DNA from 2 places in the Mesorhizobium sp. HAY1-8B genome. Region 1 is predicted to be linked to the other one. Evidence: predicted binding sites of a transcription regulator. Region 1 holds the regulator's gene; the other holds the start of a gene.

Evidence for each region. The regulator HrcA, encoded in region 1, represses chaperone genes, less so after heat shock. The targets are predictions, from matches to a motif close to GTTAGCACTCNCNNNNNGNGAGTGCTAAC.
Region 2: groES (co-chaperone GroES) is a predicted target of HrcA. The motif match lies at 1,427-1,455, and genes of this name have one in related genera.

What each region holds. Positions count from the first base shown of each region.
Region 1 is NZ_CP200321.1:934,679-938,088, forward strand. Features, by position in the region: gene AC1VON_RS04700 (PQQ-dependent sugar dehydrogenase) at 1-600, opposite strand, end outside; gene AC1VON_RS04705 (hypothetical protein) at 699-896, opposite strand; gene hrcA (heat-inducible transcriptional repressor HrcA) at 937-2,019, opposite strand; gene rph (ribonuclease PH) at 2,199-2,915, shown strand; gene AC1VON_RS04720 (VOC family protein) at 2,931-3,341, shown strand; gene rdgB (RdgB/HAM1 family non-canonical purine NTP pyrophosphatase) at 3,341-3,410, shown strand, end outside.
Region 2 is NZ_CP200321.1:3,678,005-3,681,414, reverse strand. Features, by position in the region: gene AC1VON_RS17325 (MFS transporter) at 1-185, opposite strand, end outside; gene AC1VON_RS17320 (TetR/AcrR family transcriptional regulator) at 310-936, shown strand; gene groES (co-chaperone GroES) at 1,546-1,842, shown strand; gene groL (chaperonin GroEL) at 1,903-3,410, shown strand, end outside.

The sequences.
Region 1 (3,410 bases):
CGAAAAGGCGATATCGCGCGTCCAGTGATGGTTCGAGGGAATCTTGTCGACGATGGTTTGCGGCTCTCCGGCCGCCTTCAGTTCGCCATTGCGGTAGGCAAAGCGCACGATCCTGTCGCTGTTGGCGACATAGACCCATTGCGGGTCATTGCCCGGCGGATAGAAGGCGATGCCATAGGGCTGGTTGAGATTGCGGGCAAAGATGGCGTCTTCGGCGGGCTTGGCACTGTCCTTGGACAGGCGATAGACGCGGATCTGGTTGGCTTCGCTGTCGGCGACGAACAGGTCGCCGTTCGGCGCGACGCGCACGACGCGCGGATTGTCGATGCCCGCCGCGATCAGCTCGGCCGAGAATCCCGGCGGCAGTTGCGGCTTCGCGCCTGCCGGCATGTCGGCGAGCCCGGCGCTGTTCGAGGCGGATTTGGTGACATAGGGCTTCGGCAGGTCTTCCGGCTTGATCAGGCGGCGCACACCTGGCTTGTCGGCGCGCCAGTCGCCGAAGGCGGCCGCGCCTTTCAGCACCGGTTGGTCCGCCTGCTGTGCGAATGCCGCTGTCGCGAGAAGGAGCGCTGGAAGCGCCAGGCCGGCCAATCGGATCATCTTGTCCTCCATCTGGTCGCGAAGGAAACCAACGGCAGGTCTGTCCAGAAGTTCCGCCTCATACGATCCGTTGAGGAAGCGAAAGACCGGTTTCCGGCCTATGTCCCGGCAGCGTAGAAATCGTCGTCGAGGCGTTTTTCCAGCGCGACGAGATCCGCGGGCAGGGGCAGGCCCATGGCGCGCATCTCCCGCAGTTTTTCGCGCAGCTGTTCCTGGATTTCGTGCTGGTCTTCCGGCTGGTTGACCATCTCCTCGAGCAGCAGGCTGATCCGGGCCTTGAATTCTTCGAGCGCCATTCTTTTTCTCCTTGCTGCCCGTCTTTTGCTGTCCGGGGCGCTACCTTAACATGCGCGATATCAGCTGCGCGGTATAATCGACCATCGGCACGATGCGGGCGTAATTCAGCCGCGTCGGGCCGATGACGCCGAGCGCGCCGACGACGCGGGCATCCTTGTCGCGATAGGGCGCGACGACCAGCGACGAGCCGGACAGCGAGAACAGCTTGTTTTCCGAGCCGATGAAGATGCGCACGCCCGATCCCTGCTCGGCGAGGTCGAGCAGCTGGATCAGCCCGTCCTGCGTCTCCATGTCCTCGAACAGATGCCGCAGCAGTTCGATGTCGGCCTGGGCGGTGACGTTTTCGAGCAGGTTGGCGCGGCCGCGTACGATCAGCCGTGCCGGCAGGCCGCTTTCGGCGCCCGCCCACACCGCAAGGCCCTTCTCGACAAGGTCCTGCGACAGCGTGTCGAGAGCGGCTCGCGTCTCTTCCTTGATGCGGGCGATCTCGGTCCGCGCCTCGGCCAGCGTGCGGCCGCGGATATGGGCGTTGAGGAAGTTCGAGGCCTCGTGCAGCTGCGAGACGGTGATGCCGGCCGGCAGTTCGACAACGCGGTTCTCGACGTCGCCATTCTGCGACACCAGCACGGCAAGCGCCTTGGTCGGTTCCAGCTGGATGAATTCGATATGCTTCAGCGCCACCTCGTTCTTGGCGGCCAGCACCAGGCCGGCGCCGCGCGACATGCCCGACAGCATCTGGCTGGCCTCGGTCAGCATGTGCTCCAGCGTCGCGCCCGAGCCGGAGGCCCGTACCTGTGCCTCGATGGTGCGGCGCTCCTCGTCGGAAAGGTCGCCAAGCTCCATGAAGGCATCGACGAAGAAACGCAGGCCGGCCTGCGTCGGCAGCCGGCCGGCCGAGATGTGCGGCGCGTAGATCAGTCCGAGGTGCTCGAGGTCGCTCATCACATTGCGGATGGTGGCCGGCGACAACGAGGAGGGCAGGATGCGCGACAGGCTGCGCGAGCCCACCGGCTCGCCATCCCTGAGATAGGAATCGACAATGCGCCGGAAGATGTCGCGTGAGCGCATGTCGAGTGATTGCAGTGCAAGCGGTTGCGAACCGGGATCGATTGCCTTGGTCATTCGGCCAAAAACCTCCTTGTTCAGGATATAGACTTCGGCACGGCGGGCGCAACCCGGTCTCTGTGTCGGATCATCCCGGGTGTCTGTGTCAGATCACCGGTCCGTTTTCCTTTGCGCGCTGCCCCCCATGCGTCTAAAAGCCGGCCACGATTCCGAAAAATGACTGGAAAGAAGCCCGAATGCGCCCCTCCAAACGCCAATTCGACGAAATGCGCGCCATCTCCTTCGAGCGCGGCGTCTCCAAACACGCCGAAGGCTCGTGCCTGGTGAAGTTCGGTGACACCCATGTCCTGTGCACGGCGAGCCTCGAGGAAAAGGTGCCCGGCTGGATGCGCAATTCCGGAAAGGGCTGGGTGACGGCCGAATACGGCATGCTACCGCGCTCGACCGGCGAGCGCATGCGCCGCGAGGCCTCCGCCGGCAAGCAGGGCGGCCGCACGCTGGAAATCCAGCGCCTCATCGGCCGTTCGCTGCGCGCCGTGGTCGATTTGCAGGCGCTGGGCGAACAGCAGATCACCGTCGACTGCGACGTCATCCAGGCCGATGGCGGCACCCGTACCGCCTCGATCACTGGCGGCTGGGTGGCGCTCCATGACTGCCTGCGCTGGATGGAAGCCCGGCAGATGGCCAGCGTCACCAAGGTGTTGAAGGACCATGTGGCGGCGATTTCCTGCGGCATCCATGACGGCCAGCCGGTCATCGATCTTGACTATCTCGAGGATTCCTCGGCCGGCACCGACGCCAATTTCGTCATGACCGGCAAGGGCGGTATTGTCGAGATCCAGGGCACCGCCGAGGGCGAGCCTTTCTCGGAAGAGCAGTTCGCGGAATTGATGGGCCTGGCCAAGAAAGGCATTCAGCGCCTGGTCAGCCTGCAGCAGATGGCGGTGGCGTAAGCCATCGATTTTCTGGTGACCCCCTCCGGCATCCTTGAATCAGCCCTGTACGTCACCGATCTGGTGGCGGCGGAAGAATTCTATGTCGGCGTGCTCGGCCTCGACCTGCTCGGCAAGGTGGACGGCAGACATCTTTTCTTCCGCTGCGGGCCAGGCGTGCTGCTGGTCTTCAATGCCGAGGCGACCAAAATACCTCCGGCACCGGATGCCCGGCTGAAAGTGCCGCCGCATGGCACGGTCGGCGAAGGTCATCTCTGCTTCGCGGCGAGCGCTACGGAAATCGCGGCTTGGAAAGCTCATCTGGAGGCAAAAAGAATTGCCATCGAAAGCGAATTCGAATGGCCGCAGGGCGGCCGTTCGCTCTATATACGCGACCCCTCGGGCAATTCGATCGAGTTCGCCGAGCCAAGAATCTGGGGCCTTTGATGCATTCTCTTGATGGAAAGAAGATCGTCGTCGCCAGCCACAATGCCGGCAAGCTGCGCGAATTCGCCG
Region 2 (3,410 bases), 2.7 Mb from region 1:
GCGACCAGTGCCAGTTCATCGCCGCTGACATGGCCCTCTGTGTAAAGGGCGCCGAGCAAAACCGGCTGCATACCGAGAATGAGCAGACCGACCGATCCGATCCACAGGGCGGAGGCAAGCTGGCCGCCGGTCGGGTTGCCGACCAGCCAGTCGCCGCTTCCGGTATGCGAGTCACCAGATGTCAAAGGCGCCTCCCAACATCCTTGCCGCACGGCAAAAAAGCTGACAATCTGTCAGCTTTTCAGGACCTGATACTTGATCATATTTCTTGTCAACCAGAATTTGGCAGTTCGAGCGAAAGACCGGTGCATGACACAAGCGAGGCGAACAGCGACCGAACCGAGGCGCAAGCCGAAGCAGGAGCGCAGCCGCGAGCGCATCGATGCCATCCTGTCGACAACCATGAAGCTGATCGGCGAGAAGGGCATCGACGCCGTCACCATGAAGGAGGTCGGCATGCTAGCCGGCGGGCCAATCGCCACCGTCTATCACTACTTCCCCAACAAGTCGGCGATCCTGGCGATGCTATATGAACGGTTTTCGGAGGTCAGCCGCGCGCGACTGACTGGTATCATCGCCGATATCCGCGAAGCCGAGGACGTCATCGTCGCGGCCGACCGGCTGCTCGACGATTACCTCAGCCGCGTCGCCGGCGATCCGGCCATCCAGGATCTGCAGAACGCCATCCAGGCCGACAAGGCGCTCAAGAATCTCGACATCGCCGAAACCCGGCACCAGGCCAGGATGTTCTGCGACCGCGTCATCGGCTTGATCGAGCCGCCGAAGCACGAGCAGTTCGAACGCATCGTTCTGCTGATCTTCCAGCTCGCCGGCGGCGTGGTGCGCCTGGCACTCGCGGAAGGCGAAGCGGAAAGCCGCCGCACCATCGAGGATTACCGGTCGATCATCCACACCCAGTTGCGGCTGTTTCTTTAGCGGGAGCGGCGACCTTGGCCACTGTTGGCCTATATTGCCTGACGGATGAGGCCTTCGAAGCCGTCGGCCAGATCGGCGGCGCCGGCCGCGAACATCTTCGCGAGATTCTGGGGACGGCCGGGAGTTCTTGTTAACATCGAGGAGAATGGCCCTGCCCTCATGCAGGACGAAATCGAACTTTCCGTAGTCGAAGCCGAGTTCGCGCCGCCGCTCACGCATTTCGTCGGGAACCGGGACGGGCTTACGCCGGATCGTTTCCGATGCGTGACCAGGCTGTTGGCGAGACATAGCGGGTACAGCGCTCGTGCTCTCCGCAAAACACCAGAAACGCCCCGCAAAACCGTCGGGTTCTCTTTCCGGGGTGAACTTCTCCACGACCAGATCAACCGGGATTTTTCGGCACCGCCGGTCAGCGCGAGAAAAATTTCCCGTGACTGCCCCTTCCGGTGCGCCTTGACTCTCGCAGGTCGGCGGCCTATTTCAGCGCCACGTTAGCACTCGCCATTGGTGAGTGCTAACCACAGCTCCGGCGCCGCCGGGCGTTGTAGGTTGTCCGGCTTCGCCGGACGGAGGAACTGTTTCTCACCGTTCTCATTCGAGGAAGAAAAAATGGCAAAGTCGAAGTTCCGCCCGCTTCATGACCGTGTGGTCGTTCGCCGGGTCGAATCCGAATCCAAGACCGCCGGCGGGATCATCATCCCGGATACGGCGAAGGAAAAGCCGCAGGAAGGCGAGATCATCGCTGTAGGCTCCGGCGCTCGTGACGAAGCTGGCAAGCTGGTCCCGCTGGACGTCAAGGCTGGCGACCGCATCCTGTTCGGCAAGTGGTCGGGCACCGAAGTCAAGCTCAATGGCGAAGACCTTCTGATCATGAAGGAATCCGACATCATGGGCATCATCGGCTGATTATCGGCCTCACCGTCAACTGAATTCGGGCTTACCCCAAGCCCCTGCCAGGAGCTCAAAATGGCTGCTAAAGACGTAAAATTCTCCCGTGATGCCCGCGAGCGCATGCTGCGCGGCGTCAACATCCTCGCCGACGCGGTGAAGGTGACCCTCGGCCCCAAGGGCCGCAACGTCGTCATCGACAAGTCGTTCGGCGCCCCGCGCATCACCAAGGACGGCGTCACCGTCGCCAAGGAAATCGAGCTTGAAGACAAGTTCGAGAACATGGGCGCGCAGATGGTCCGCGAAGTTGCTTCGAAGACCAACGACATCGCCGGCGACGGCACCACGACCGCGACCGTTCTGGCGCAGTCGATCGTCCAGGAAGGCCACAAGGCGGTTGCCGCCGGCATGAACCCGATGGACCTGAAGCGCGGCATTGATCTCGCCGTCACCGAAGTCGTCGCGGCTCTTGGCAAGGCTGCCAAGAAGATCAAGACCTCCGAGGAAGTTGCCCAGGTCGGCACGATCTCGGCCAATGGCGACGAGTCGGTCGGCAAGATGATCGCGGAAGCGATGCAGAAGGTCGGCAACGAAGGTGTCATCACCGTCGAGGAAGCCAAGACCGCCGAGACCGAACTCGAAGTCGTCGAAGGCATGCAGTTCGACCGCGGCTATCTCTCGCCCTACTTCGTCACCAACGCCGACAAGATGGTTGCCGATCTCGAGGACGCCTACATCCTGCTCCACGAGAAGAAGCTCTCCAATCTGCAGGCCATGCTGCCGGTTCTCGAAGCCGTCGTGCAGACCTCGAAGCCGCTGCTCATCATCTCGGAAGACGTCGAAGGCGAGGCTCTGGCCACGCTCGTCGTCAACAAGCTGCGTGGCGGCCTGAAGATCGCCGCCGTCAAGGCGCCGGGCTTCGGTGATCGCCGCAAGGCCATGCTGGAAGACATCGCCATCCTCACCGGTGGCCAGGTCATCTCGGAAGACCTCGGCATCAAGCTCGAGAATGTCGGCCTCAACATGCTCGGCCGCGCCAAGAAGGTGTCGATCTCGAAGGAGAACACCACCATCGTGGACGGCGCCGGCAAGAAGGCCGAGATCCAGGGCCGCGTTGCCCAGATCAAGCAGCAGATCGAAGAGACCACCTCGGACTATGACAAGGAGAAGCTGCAGGAACGTCTCGCCAAGCTGGCGGGCGGCGTTGCGGTGATCCGCGTCGGCGGTGCGACGGAAGTCGAAGTCAAGGAAAAGAAGGACCGCGTTGATGACGCCCTGAACGCGACCCGCGCGGCCGTGGAAGAAGGCATCGTCGCCGGTGGTGGCGTGGCCCTGCTGCGCGCTTCGGCCAACATCAAGGCTACCGGCGCCAATGCCGACCAGGCTGCTGGCATCAACATCGTGCGTCGCGCGCTGCAGGCTCCTGCCCGCCAGATCGCCTCGAACGCCGGTGCGGAAGCTTCGATCGTTGCCGGCAAGATCCTTGAGAACAAGGGCGCTACCTTCGGCTACAACGCCCAGTCGGGCGAGTATGGCGACATGATCGCCATGGGCATCGTCGACCCGGTCAAGGTCGTACGCACCGC